One region of the Variovorax sp. 22077 genome, then DNA from elsewhere that is predicted to be linked to it. Evidence: predicted binding sites of a transcription regulator. Region 1 holds the regulator's gene; each other region holds the start of a gene.

Region 1 (4,298 bases):
CGCTGATCGACCCCGCGCTGATCGATGCCGTGGCATCCACGCTGGCCACGCATGCCCAGGCGGCGATGAGCACCGCCGCCCACGAGATCGACTCGGTCGGCGACTTCATGAATCCCAACGTGGTGAAGGTCGTGCTCGACGCTCAGGGCGACGCGATGTATTTCAGCCGCGCGCCCATTCCATGGTGGCGCGACGGCTCGGCCAATGGTGCCGCACCCACGGTGCTGCCTGCAGCCCCTGCCCCGCTGCGCCACATCGGCATCTACGGGTACCGCGCGGGCTTCGTACGGCGCTTTCCTTCCCTGCCGCCTTCCCCCGTGGAGGCGACGGAAGCGCTCGAACAGCTGCGCGCCCTGTGGCACGGCCATCGCATCGCGGTGCACGTGAGTGACGCTGCCCCGGGGCCCGGCATCGACACGCCCGAGGACCTGGCACGCGTCCGTGCGGTCTTCGCGGCCGCCGGGCACTGAGCCTTCGCGTCCTTCCGGCTGCAAGTAGCGGGATTTCCCGAAGGGCACGCATGCTATCCTCGAAGCAACTCCGCCCAGCCCAGCCATGGGGCCGAAGCTCGGCGCGACACAAGATCTAAGAACCGTCCGAGGACACCATGAGACTAATTTTGCTGGGCGCGCCCGGGGCGGGCAAAGGCACGCAAGCGGCCTTCATTTGCCAGAAATACAGCATTCCCCAGATTTCCACGGGCGACATGCTGCGCGCAGCCGTCAAGGCCGGCACGCCGCTCGGACTGCAGGCCAAGGCGGTCATGGACGCCGGCGCTCTGGTCAGCGACGACCTGATCATCAACCTCGTAAAGGAACGCATCGCGCAGCCCGACTGTGCCAGCGGCTTCCTGTTCGACGGTTTTCCTCGCACCATCCCCCAGGCCGACGCCATGAAGGCGGCAGGCGTCAAGCTCGACTACGTGCTCGAGATCGACGTGCCCTTCAGCGACATCATCGAGCGCATGAGCGGCCGCCGTTCGCATCCGGCTTCGGGCCGCACCTACCACGTCAAGTTCAATCCACCCAAGGTGGAAGGCAAGGACGACGTGACCGGCGAGGACCTGATCCAGCGCGAGGACGACAAGGAAGAAACCGTTCGCAAGCGGCTCGACGTGTACAGCCAGCAGACGCGTCCGCTGGTCGACTACTACTCGGCCTGGGCCAAGGCCGATCCGGCCGCCGCGCCGAAATACCGCGCCATCAAGGGCGTGGGCACGGTCGACGAGATCACCCAGCGTGCCTTGGCCGCGCTGAGCAGCTGATCGAAACATCGACCGAGCATCCGACCCGCACCGAACCGCCCCTCCAGAGGGGCGGTTCTGCTTTCAGCCCAGCAACTCGAGCACCAGGGCGATTCGGGCCTTCACGGGCGTCAGCTCGCCCGCATCGCGAAGCAGGTCGCCCGTCTTCGGCAGGATGCGCCCGTTCGAGCAGCGCGTCGCGCGGAGCACTGCGATACCCGCATCCTGCGCCTTGAACGCGGCAGCTTCCAGCGCATGGTGCAAGGTGCCGTTGCCGGTGGTCGCCAGCACCAGTCCGCGCAGAGGGTCCGGTCCGCCCGCCTGAAGCAGTGCTTCGACCACGGCGCCGCTGGCGCCGGCGTGGCTCATCACGATCTCCACCCTTGGCCATTGCAGCTCGGCCGCTTCGAAGAGCTTCGCGACCGACATTCCGCCACCCTGCGGCCACGGCCGGACAAGGCGCAGTTCGCCCTCCTCCACATAGCCCACGGGCCCCGCATCGCCCGAAGCGAAAGCGTCGAGGCGGTAGGTGTGGACCTTCTGAATGTCGACGCCGGAATGGATCGCACCGGCGCACACCACCGTCACGCCGCTCGCACCCCGGGTCGCGGCGACACCGATGGCGTCGCGCACGTTCTGGGGGCCGTCAGGCGACAGTGCGGTGGCCGGGCGCATCGCGCAGGTCAGCACCACCGGTTTGGAGGAGGCGAGCACCGAGTGCAGGAAGAAGGCCGTCTCCTCGATCGTGTCGGTGCCGTGGGTGATCACCACGCCTGCCACGTCGGGCTGCGCCAGCCAGTGCGCGCAGCGCCTGGCCAGTTGCTGCCAGATGGCGAAGGACATGTCCTTGCTGTCGACCTGCGCAACCTGCTCGGCCTCCAGCGTCACGCCTGCGGGCGCCTCGATGTCACCGAGCAGGTCGGCCACGCTCACCTGCGCGGCCGTGTAGCCGATGTTGTCGTCACTGCTGGCGGCGCGGCCCGCGATGGTGCCGCCGGTGCCCAAAACCACGACCCGACGTGGCAGCCCGGACGAAGAGGAATTGACCATGGCTTGTCAACTTCTAAAAACTGGTTAAAAATACAGGCACTGGATATCCAACCAGTGCCGCAAGGAACCACACATGCAGTTCGCCGTGAAGCTTACAGCCCGCCAGCAGCAGATCCTGGACCTCATCCAGAGTGCCATCGCCCGTACAGGTGCGCCGCCCACGCGCGCCGAAATCGCCAATGAACTCGGGTTCAAGTCCGCCAACGCCGCCGAAGAACACCTGCAGGCACTGGCTCGCAAGGGCGTCATCGAGCTGGTCAGCGGCACCTCGCGCGGCATCCGCCTCAAGGGCGACGCGCTGCGCTCTCTCAACGAAACGCGCCATCGCGAAGGCAACCAGTTCTCGCTCTCGCTGCCCGGAATGGCCCAGCTGGCGCTGCCGCTGATCGGTCGCGTCGCAGCCGGCTCGCCCATCCTGGCCCAGGAGCACGTCGACCAGACCTACTACGTCGAGAACACGCTGTTCCAGCGCCAGCCCGACTACCTGCTCAAGGTGCGCGGCATGTCGATGCGCGACGCCGGCATCATGGACGGCGACCTGCTCGCGGTACAGGCCACCAAGGAAGCACGCAACGGCCAGATCGTGGTCGCGCGCCTCGGCGACGAAGTAACGGTCAAGCGCCTGAAGCGCAACAAGCAGGTCATCGAGCTGCACGCCGAGAACCCCGACTACCCGACCATCATCGTGCAGCCCGGCGAGCCCTTCGAGATCGAGGGCCTCGCGGTCGGCCTCATCCGCAACACCATGCTGATGTAGGCCGCGGCTGCCTGCTTTCCAGAGCAACAGCACCCCATCCGGCAGCGACAGGTGGCGGGCGTATGGCGAAGCTTCTTCGCCATCACCCTGTCGCAGCCGACTCAAGAAATCCTGCCTGTGTTCAACCTCATACTTTCTTGGAGTTCACATGGGAATCGCCCTCCTCGCCATCGCCGACATCTGGATGCCGCTGCAATCGCTGGCCAATCGACTGATGCCGGCGCGCCGCCCCTCCCGCCGCGGGGACCATCTCGACACCGCCGAATCTTCGGCTGGCCTGCGCTACGTGGCGGTTCGCCCTGCCTGTACCGCCCGCAGCAGCGGTACCACGCCATCCGAATCGGCCGCTCAGGCACGCCCTCTTCGCGTCGTCCGCGTGGTCGATGGCAAGGGACAGCAACGCGGCAACAACCGCATGGTGATCTCCGGCCGCATGGCCGACGTGTGCGCCGAACTCGACCGGCTGGCCGCCCTGGAAGCCGCCGAGACCATGGCCGCCGCGCCTCGCTCGACGCGACTGCATTGAGCCTGAACCGAGCCCTTTAGCGGGCTCCTGACGCCCTGCGATCGGCTGCGGGGCGGGTATCCAAACGTTTGCCAGCGCGACATTCCAATGCTGCGAGGCACAATGGCGTGCCATGAACATTGTGATCCTCGACGATTACCAGGACGCCGTACGCAAGCTGCGCTGCGCTTCCAAGCTGGACGCATACGCGGCCAAGGTCTATACCAACACGGTGAAGGGCATTGGACAGTTGTCGGTTCGCCTCAAGGACGCCGACGTGATCGTGCTGATCCGCGAACGCACCCAGATCTCGCGCCAGCTGATCGAAAAGCTCCCGAAGCTCAAGCTCATTTCCCAGACCGGGCGCGTGGCCGGGCACATCGACGTCGCGGCCTGCACCGAGCGGGGCGTGGCGGTGGCAGAGGGCTCCGGCTCTCCCCAGGCGCCCGCCGAGCTCACCTGGGCGCTCATCATGGCGGCCATGCGCCGGCTGCCGCAGTACATCAGCAACCTCAAACATGGCGCCTGGCAGCAGTCGGGCCTGAAGTCGGCCTCCATGCCGCCCAACTTCGGCATCGGCTCGGTGCTCAAGGGCAAGACGCTGTGCATCTGGGGCTACGGGCGCATCGGCCAACTGGTCGCGCGCTACGGACAGGCTTTCGGCATGCAGGTCGTGATCTGGGGCCGTGAAGCCAGCTGCGCCAAGGCGCGTTCCGACGGTTTCCAGGTGGCCCAGAGCCGCC
Region 2 (4,298 bases), 360 kb from region 1:
TGTCCTCCGGCAGGAAGCTGGTGCTGGCGCCGGCCCAAGGATCGGTTTCGAGCGTGCGCAGCCTGATCCAGCTCGCAGGCGCGGCCAGCGTGGCGAGGGCCAGCTTTTCGGACAGCAGCCGGCGCAGGTGCGCCATGTCCTGCGTGGGTTCTGCCGTGCGCACGGTGAGCTGCTCGTGCGGAGGCAGGTTCACGCCGTTGAGGCGCCGCAGGTCGAGCGTCCATTGCAACTCCAGCGCACGCGCGCCGCGCTGGCGGGCACGCAGCCAGAACTGCAGCGAGGTCAGCAGCCGATTGGCCGACCACATGAGTTCGGGCGCGGTCTCGGCCAGCGCCGGCAGCTCCAGCTTCTGCTCGAACACGTCGGGCAGCGTGAGCCATGAATGGCTTTCGGGGCGCAGGCCCCAGGCGATGTCGAGCGCCTCGCGAAGACCGGTGCCGAAGCGCCGCGTGAGGCCGCCGCGCGGCAGCGCAGCCACATCGCCCCAGCTGCGGCAACCCAGGCGCGCGAGCAGGTCGAGGTGCTCATGGGCGGCGGTCAAGGTGTCCAGCGGCAGGCCGGCGGGCATCTCCTTCGGCCGTTTCTCGTCGCGGGCGAACAGGCGCAGCCGCGCCAGTGCGATCAGGCTGGTGGCGCCCTGTGCGCCCAGCATGCGCGCGTCGGGCACGGGGTTGTCGGCCAGCAGCAGGCGCATCAGCGTCATGCGCCCGCCCCAGAGGCGCTCGCAGGCGGAGACTTCGAGCATCAGGGCTTCGTCGAGCCAGGCGACGTGGGGCGTGTACTTCAGGGCCCACCAGCCCAGGGACTCGGGCGTGGGCATCGCCGCCAGGGCTTCGGGCGTGTCGGTCGTACCGGCTTCAGGCAACCACCGCAAGGCGATCCAGTGCATCCGGGCCTCCTTTCCATGCGTCGATGCGCACCACCGTGGCCGAGGCTGCCGGCTCGCCCGCAGGGGCCACACCCTGCTGCTGCAGGCGCAGCTTGCGCCGCAGCCGGGCGGCGGCCAGCAGCGCGGTCATGCGCTCGTTGCGCGCCGGCAGCATCACCGGCGCGGCCAGCGGCGGGCCTCGGCGCTTGAGGATGTGCAGTTCGATCTGCGACACGTCGGCTTCGCTGCGGTCGGCCTGGATGCGCAGCCGCGCGGGCGATGCCGACAGCGCCACCGACTCGGGCCGGCACACGAAGAGCAGCACCTCGTGCTGCGCGGCCGCCAGCTGCAGCCGACGCAGCTCGCCCACGCGCGCCTGCGGCAGCCAGGCCACGACGGCGGACACGTCGGCGCAGCGCAGCGCCTGTTCGCAGGCCCACAGCCGCGCGGCCGGGGCCTCGCTGCGCACCCACATCAGCGCCTCCACCGGCAGCCCCTGCGCCGCGAGCGAGGCGCCGCAGGGCTCGTAGGGCGCGCCGATCAGCACCACCGGCCCGCCCCGGGTGGCCACCGCCTGTGCCAGCGCCGGCAGCAGCAGCCGCCAGACATGGGCCTCCGGCGCGGGCAGCAGCAGTTCCGTCATCGCACCGACCGGCCAGCCGCCGCCCGGCAGCTCGGCGTCGAGCGCCGCATGGCCGGTGGCGACGACCTGAGCGTCGGCCAGGCCGAGTTCGTCGGCGTGCCAGACGCCACGGCCCGCGGCAGCGGAAAAGGAATCGAGGAAAGGAAGGCCCATGGTGATGACTGTTAACTGTATTTTCATACAGTATTTCGCAGCCTACAACAGGAACGCCGCTTTCCCTGTTTTTCTTCTTTACAGCCGACTTTCACATTCCCGATGCTCATGCGAAGGCGCCAAAAAGTCGTTTGAGCCCAAGGCGCTGCCTCGCTCCAATGGACCCATCCAAAGGAGCCATTGCATGACCACCCAGAGCACCGTCACCGCAGGCCTGAACTACCTCCAGCCTTCCGCCCTGCGCCCCTTCAGCTACACCTTCCAGCCGCCGCCAGACACGCCTTGGGAAAGCGGCAGCTACGAACTGCGCCCCATGCCGATCGCCGACGCGCGCACCGCCGCCACGCCGCCCGACATCGAGCGCGAGGGTTTCGTGCTGCGCGACGCGCCCACGGCAGTACGCGACTTCCTCGACGACGCGGAGGTCACCGCCGTCTACCACCGCGAGGTGGCCGAGCTGGCACTGGCCGTCACCGGCGGCGCACGCGCCTTCGTGTTCGACCACCTGGTGCGCCGGCGCGAGGCCGACCGCACCGCTTTAAGCTTCGGCCGCCGCGCGACCGACGGCCGGGCCGCCGCCAACGGCCGCATCCACAACGACTACACCGAGGAATCCGGCCGCCGCAGGCTCGCACTGGTGCTGACCGATCCCGAAGAAGCCGCGGCCGTGCGGCGCTACTGCATCGTCAATGTCTGGCGCTCGATCAAGGGGCCGGTGCTCGACACGCCGCTGGCCGTGTGCGACGCGCGCTCCGTGATGGCGAAGGACCTGGTCAGCGCCGAGGTGCGCTATCCGCGCCGCACCGGCGAGATCTACCTGGCGACGCATTCGCCCACGCACCGCTGGTCGTACTTCTCCGCGATGGACCGGCACGAGGCGCTGGTCTTCAAGCAGTACGACTCGCAGCTCGGCGGCGTCTCGCGCTACACCCCGCACGCTGCCTTCGACCATCCCGAAACGCCTGCCGACGCGCCGCTGCGCGAGAGCATCGAGGCCCGTTGCCTGGTGGTGTTCGAATGAGCGCCGCCATCGAGTTCTGGTTCGACTTCGGCAGCAACTACAGCTACCTGAGCACCATGCGCATCGAGGCCGAAGCCGCCGCGCACGGCATCGCCGTCCGCTGGCGGCCCTTCCTGCTGGGGCCGATCTTCCGCTCCTTCGGCTGGGAGTCGTCGCCCTTCGTGCTGCAGAAGGAAAAGGGCGACTACACCTGGAAGGACATGGCCCGCCAGTGCCGCAAGTACGGCCTGCCGTGGCAGCGGCCGAGCCACTTTCCGCGCTCTGCCGTGCTGCCGCTTCGCATCGCGCTGGTGGGCGCCTCGCAGCCGTGGATGGGCGAGTTCTGCCGCCGCACCATGTCGATGAACTTCGCCGAGGACCGCGACATCGATTCGCCCCAGGCCATGCACGAGCTGCTGGGCTCCCTTGGCCTGCCGGCGCACCGCGTCATCGAAGAGGCGCTGTCGGACGCCAACAAGCTGCGGCTGCGGCGGCAGACCGAGACGGCGGCCGAGAAAGGCATCTTCGGCGCGCCCACCTTCTTCGTGGACGACGAGATGTTCTGGGGCAACGACCGGCTCGACGAGGCGATCGCGTTCTGCAAGGCGCAGGCCTCAGCCGACTGACGACCTTCGCGCCTCGTCCACCAGCCATTCGGCGACATGGCGAACGTCCTCGCGCGGCGACTCCTCGGCCTGGATCAGCCAGTAGGCGTGGCCCGAAGGCTGCGCCGGCGAGGGCGCCGCGATGCGCACCAGCCTGCTGTCGTCGAGCAGCGGCTGGATCAGCTCCAGCCGCCCCAGCGCCACGCCCTGCCCGGCCAGTGCGGCCTGGATCAGCTGGTCGTACTGGTTGAAGTGCAGCACCGCCTGCGGCTTCGCGTCGGCCCAGCCCACCGACGCGAGCCAGTCCTTCCACTGCAGCCAGGGGTGCTGTGGATCGTCGAAGGCCAGAAGGCACTGGCCGGACAGCACACCGGGCCCATCGAGCGAGCGCAGCCCGAGCGAGGGATGCGCCACCGGTGCCACCGTCTCCCCGAAGAGCCGCACCGCGCCGGCCGGCGCCAGCGCGGGCGTGGTGTATCGGATGGCCAGGTCGATGCCGTCGTTGCGCAGGTCGGCCAGCCGGTTGTTGGAGGACACGCGCACGTCCACGCCCGGATGCAGCTTCTGCACCCTGCCCAGCCGCGGCAGCAGCCACAGCCCGGTCATGCCGATGCTCGCGCTCAGCGTCACGGGGCGCTGCTCGCCTGACCGGCTGATGCCGCCCATCACGTCCTGCAGTTGCTGCACCGCGCCGTCGGCGCTGCGAAAGAGCCGCTCGCCCTCGGGCGTGAACGAGATCGAGCGGTGCCCGCGCACCAGCAGCGCCACGCCGAGCTGCGATTCGAGCGCGTGGATCTGCTTGCTGACCGCCGACTGCGTGAGGCACAGGTCATGCGCCGCGAGCGAGATGCTCATGCGCCGGCCCACCGCGACGAAACCCCGCACCAGGTCCAGAGAGGGCATGCGAAGCAGGGAGAGTGGCATTCCCATGGTGAATATGAGGCAGCGAAAAGGCGGATTGGAGCACAGGGTGGGGCATCGCGCCCGGCGCCGCGCCGCCGGATACTGGGCCGGATGCCACCCCGGAAC
Region 3 (4,298 bases), on a different contig from region 1:
GCGGCGCGGCGATGAAGAGTGCGCGAGAGGTGTCCGAGTAGCGGTCGGGGTTGGGCAGCTGGGGCTCGATGGCGCCCAGCACCAGCGGCAGCATCGCGAAGCTGTAGACGGCCTGCTTCGGCCAGTTGGTGACGCGGCACACGATGCCCATCGCCAGGCCGCCCACGCTGCCCATGGTGGCGAAGAGCGGAACGATGACGATGGCGCAGATCAGCCCCTCGATGAACACCAGCAGCGTGCCGCCGACGAAGAGCGAGGTCGCCACCCAAGGCGCCCAGATGTAGTAGCCCCAGCTGCGGCGCTCGATGCGCTCGGCCATGTACACCGTGACCGCGCCGCACACGGCGGGCACGAAGTAAACGAAGGAGGCCAGCATGGCCGAGTAGGGCTTGCCGGGCGCGCTGCTGAAGAACAGGCGCAGCACGAGCGCGACCGCCGCGCCGATGGCCATCGGCCAGAACCAGCCGAAGGGCATGCCGCGAACGGGCCTGGGCTGTGCTTCTTCGTTCGGCGCGGGCTGCGGCTGGTTGGGGGGCAGCTCGGCGAGCCTGCTGTCGTCGGAGTCGTTCTGCATGGAAGGCTCTTCTCCTCTGTCTGTACGTCTGTCTTGTTTGTGTTGCTGTCGGGCCCTCAGTCGGCGCGGCGGGTGGCGGTGACGATGCAGTAGTCGAAGTCGCGCCAGAACATGCCCAGCGCCAGGGCGCAGTAGCTCGCCACGATGTGCTTGCGCCGCCACGGGCTGAGCCTGCCGCGTGCCTTCCAGAGCTCGGCCAGCGTGAAGCGGGTGGCCAGCACCGGGATGTGCAGCGCGCTCGGCGCCACGCGCCAGCGCAGCGACTTCACCTCGACATCCTCGAAGCCATGGGCATGCAGCGCAGCCACGAAGTCTTCGCGCACGGCCAGCGTGGGCACGGCCCAGCTGTCGGCCCACAGGCGGTGCAGCCAGCCAGCGATGCCGCCGGGCTTGCGTCGAAGCAGGAAGCCGTCGACCACCGCGAGGCGCGCGCCGGGCTTCAGCAGGCGCGCAACTTCGCGGACGAAGTCGGCCTTGTCGGTGCCGGCGGCATAGCAGGCGCTTTCGAGCGCCCATGCGCCGTCGGCCTGGGCGGCGGGCAGGCCGGTGCGGGTGTAGTCGGCCTCGATGTGGGCCATGCGGTGTGCCACGCCCGCGGCGGCGTCGAGCTTCGCGGCGATGCGGTTCTGCACGGCCACGTTGGTCACGGTGACGGCATAGAGCGACGCATGGTCGCCGACCAGCGTGCGCGCGGTGGCGCCGGCGCCGCAGCCCATGTCGATCACGCATCGGTGGATGTCGCCGCCCGAGAGTGCGGCGTCGATGCGCAGCGCACGGCCGACCATGCGGTTCATCTCGACCAGCATGCCTTCGCGGCGCAGCGGGTTCAGGCCCGCGCGCCAGAAGCCGAAGTGCATGTTGTAGCTGGGGCTCCAGGCGCTGTAGTCGGTTGCTACCTCGGTGAAGTAGTCCTGGGTGTCTTCGGGGGTGAGAGTGTTCTCGGAGTGGCTGCGCGCGCGAGTCTCGTGCGGCAGGCGGAAGTCGGGCTGGAATACGGTCGGCATGGCGGTTTCCTCGGATGGTCGTTTCTTCTTCAGATGCGGCAGTTGCCGTCATTGCAGGACGGCGCGACGCGCCCCGCCAGCCTCGCGGCCAGCCAGCGTGGAATGCGGTAGCGGTTGCGCGCCAGCAGCGCATAGGCGCGATCGGCCAGCGGCGCGACCAGCGGCAGGTCGAGCAGCACGCCGCCGCTGGACAGGCCCACCGCCGCGCGGCAGATGCGGATCGCCGGCACGCCGACGTGCACACGGCCTTCGGCGTCGACGACGTGGATGGCGGCCATCAGCGCCTCGCGCGGTGCAGGGCCGCTTGTGAAATCGGCTGGCGAGCAGTCGACCAGATTCAGCCGGCCCGCCGTATCGCGTGCCTTGAGCGCGCCCATTTCGGCGGAGCAGATCGCGCAGCTCGCATCGAAATAGATCGTCAGAGGGGGGACTGGAACGGTGGTGTGGCTCATGTTGTTCCTTGTTATCGATATTTCTGTTAAAACAGAAATTGACGGGCAAAAAAAGAGACCTCAGATCATGGGAAGGCTGGCGTGGTGCGCGTCCGGGTCTTCGCCCTTGCCCGCGCCCTTGCCGCCTTGCGACGAATCGCCGCGCACGAACTTCTGCACGCTCGCGCCGAGCGTCAGCACCTTGTCGAGCGTGCCAGGCGACAGCCGCAGCATTTCGTCGGCCCAGGTGGCGAGCTTTTCCATGAGCTCCATCGTCGAGCGGATGCGGTCCTGCGCATCGGCGGGCTCTTTCTGGAAGTCGGGGCTGGCCACGAGCTCGCGCAGCACGCGCACCGTGGGGTCGAACTCGCGCTCCTTGCGCTCGCGAACGACGGTGCGGAACAGCTCCCACACGTCGACGCTGGTCTCGAAGTAGTCGCGCCGGTCGCCCAGTGTGTGGGTCACGCGGACCAGGTTCCAGGCCTGCAGCTCCTTCAAGCTGTTGCTGATGTTGGAGCGGGCCACGCCGAGGGTTTCGCACAGCTCTTCGGCGTTCATGGGCTTGCCGTGGGCGAAGAGCAGGGCATGGATCTGCGAGACGGTGCGGTTCACGCCCCACAGCGAGCCCATTTCGCCCCAGTGCAGGACGAACTTGCGTTGGATGTCGGTGAGTTCCATGGCGCCGAGTTTAGGATTCTCGAAATTTCTGTCAAGACAGAAATTAAAAATTCGGCAGCGACGGTGAATCGGTGGAATACTGTATGAATAAACAGTTAATCGAGTTGCCAAGGAATCGCCGACCATGCCAGCCGCCTTCATTCCCATCCACGCCATCAAGGGCCGCGGCGCGGCCACGCACATCGCGCACCGCTTCTCCAAGGACGAGCGCAACGCCTTCGACGACGGCTGGGGCACGCTGGAGGAAGGCGCGGCCGAAGCCGAGGAGCTCCAGCCCATCGCCACCGAGGTGCGCTTCGAGGACGTGAAGTCGGCGCTCAACGAGAACGACTCGCCCGACATCTACTTCGACCGCTCGATCAACCCGTACCGGGGATGCGAGCACGGCTGCATCTACTGCTTCGCGCGTCCGACCCACAGCTACCTCAACCTGTCGCCCGGCCTCGACTTCGAGACCAAGCTGATCGCCAAGCGCAACATCGTCGAGGTGCTGCGCGCCGAACTCGGGCGCCGCAGCTATCGCCCGAACTACATCGCCATCGGCACCGCCACCGACTGCTACCAGCCCATCGAGCGCGAGCTGCGGCTCACGCGCTCGGTGATCGAGCTGCTGAGCGAGGCGCGGCATCCGTTCGCGCTGGTCACCAAGTCGAGCGCCGTCGAGCGCGACCTCGACCTGATCGCGCCCATGGCGGCCGACCATCTGGCGGCCGTGTACGTCACCGTGACCACGCTCGACGGCGACCTCGCCCGCAAGCTGGAGCCCCGCGCGGCCGCACCGCACCGCCGGCTGCGCACCATCCGCGCGCTCACCGAGGCCGGCGTGCCGGTGGGAGTGAGCGTGGCGCCGCAGATTCCCTTCGTCACCGAAGACATGGAGCAGGTACTCGAGGCCGCCTGGGAGGCGGGCGCGCGCAGCGCCTTCTATACGGTGGTGCGGCTGCCCTGGGAGGTGGCGCCGCTCTTCAAGGAGTGGCTGGCGCTGCACTACCCGCAGCGCGCCGACCGCATCATGGCGCGCATCCGCGAGATGCGCGGCGGCAAGGACTACGACGCCGACTTCGCCACCCGCATGAAGGGCTCGGGCCTGTGGGCCGACCTGATCCACCAGCGCTTCCAGAAGGCCGCGAACCGCCTGGGCTACAACCGCGAGCGCATCCCGCTCGATCTTTCCGCGTTCCGGCCGCCGGGGGCTGCGGGGCAGGGCAGCCTGTTCTAGAGGTGCACAATCCGGGGCTTGTCGACCACCCCGCAGCGCACCCGGTACGCCCGGCATGCGCGCAGAGCCTCCAGCCCCAGAGGGCGCATGCGAATCCACGAACTGAAAGAGCGGCTGCGAAAAGCCGGAGCCGGCCCCAGCCACGAACAGCGCATCCTGCGGCTGTGGTCCCACGCCCTGCCCAGGAACAGCGGCAGGCGCCTGCCCGCGAGCTTCTTTCCCGCGCCGCTGATGGAGGCGCTGCCTGCCATCGAGGCCGAGCTGGCGGGGCTGGCGCGCGTGGTCGCGGCGCATCCGGGTGCCGATGGCTCTGAGAGGCTGCTGGTGGCCCTCGCCGACGGCCAGACCGTCGAAAGCGTGCTGCTGCCGCGCGACGGGCTCTGCGTCTCGTC

What was found. Region 1 encodes LexA, which represses DNA repair genes until DNA is damaged. Its sites were predicted from a motif close to ACTGTATNNNNATACAGT; they were not measured.
Region 2: imuA (translesion DNA synthesis-associated protein ImuA) is a predicted target of LexA. The motif match lies at 1,679-1,696, and genes of this name have one in related genera.
Region 3: ACTJLF_RS18310 (PA0069 family radical SAM protein) is a predicted target of LexA. The motif match lies at 2,766-2,783, and genes of this name have one in related genera.

Annotation. Positions count from the first base shown of each region.
Region 1 covers NZ_JBQEQC010000002.1:4,439-8,736, forward strand. The annotation lists gene kdsB (3-deoxy-manno-octulosonate cytidylyltransferase) at 1-470, shown strand, start outside; gene adk (adenylate kinase) at 608-1,264, shown strand; gene ACTJLF_RS02500 (asparaginase) at 1,328-2,293, opposite strand; gene lexA (transcriptional repressor LexA) at 2,367-3,050, shown strand; gene ACTJLF_RS02510 (hypothetical protein) at 3,199-3,576, shown strand; gene ACTJLF_RS02515 (D-2-hydroxyacid dehydrogenase family protein) at 3,689-4,298, shown strand, end outside.
Region 2 covers NZ_JBQEQC010000002.1:366,334-370,631, forward strand. The annotation lists gene ACTJLF_RS04210 (Y-family DNA polymerase) at 1-889, opposite strand, end outside; gene imuA (translesion DNA synthesis-associated protein ImuA) at 858-1,664, opposite strand; gene ACTJLF_RS04220 (CmcJ/NvfI family oxidoreductase) at 1,849-2,685, shown strand; gene ACTJLF_RS04225 (2-hydroxychromene-2-carboxylate isomerase) at 2,682-3,290, shown strand; gene ACTJLF_RS04230 (LysR substrate-binding domain-containing protein) at 3,279-4,193, opposite strand; gene ACTJLF_RS04235 (aldo/keto reductase) at 4,284-4,298, shown strand, end outside.
Region 3 covers NZ_JBQEQC010000012.1:41,913-46,210, forward strand. The annotation lists gene ACTJLF_RS18290 (SRPBCC family protein) at 1-574, opposite strand, end outside; gene ACTJLF_RS18295 (SAM-dependent methyltransferase) at 631-1,578, opposite strand; gene ACTJLF_RS18300 (thiol-disulfide oxidoreductase DCC family protein) at 1,608-2,030, opposite strand; gene ACTJLF_RS18305 (GbsR/MarR family transcriptional regulator) at 2,091-2,687, opposite strand; gene ACTJLF_RS18310 (PA0069 family radical SAM protein) at 2,812-3,906, shown strand; gene ACTJLF_RS18315 (RNA methyltransferase) at 3,994-4,298, shown strand, end outside.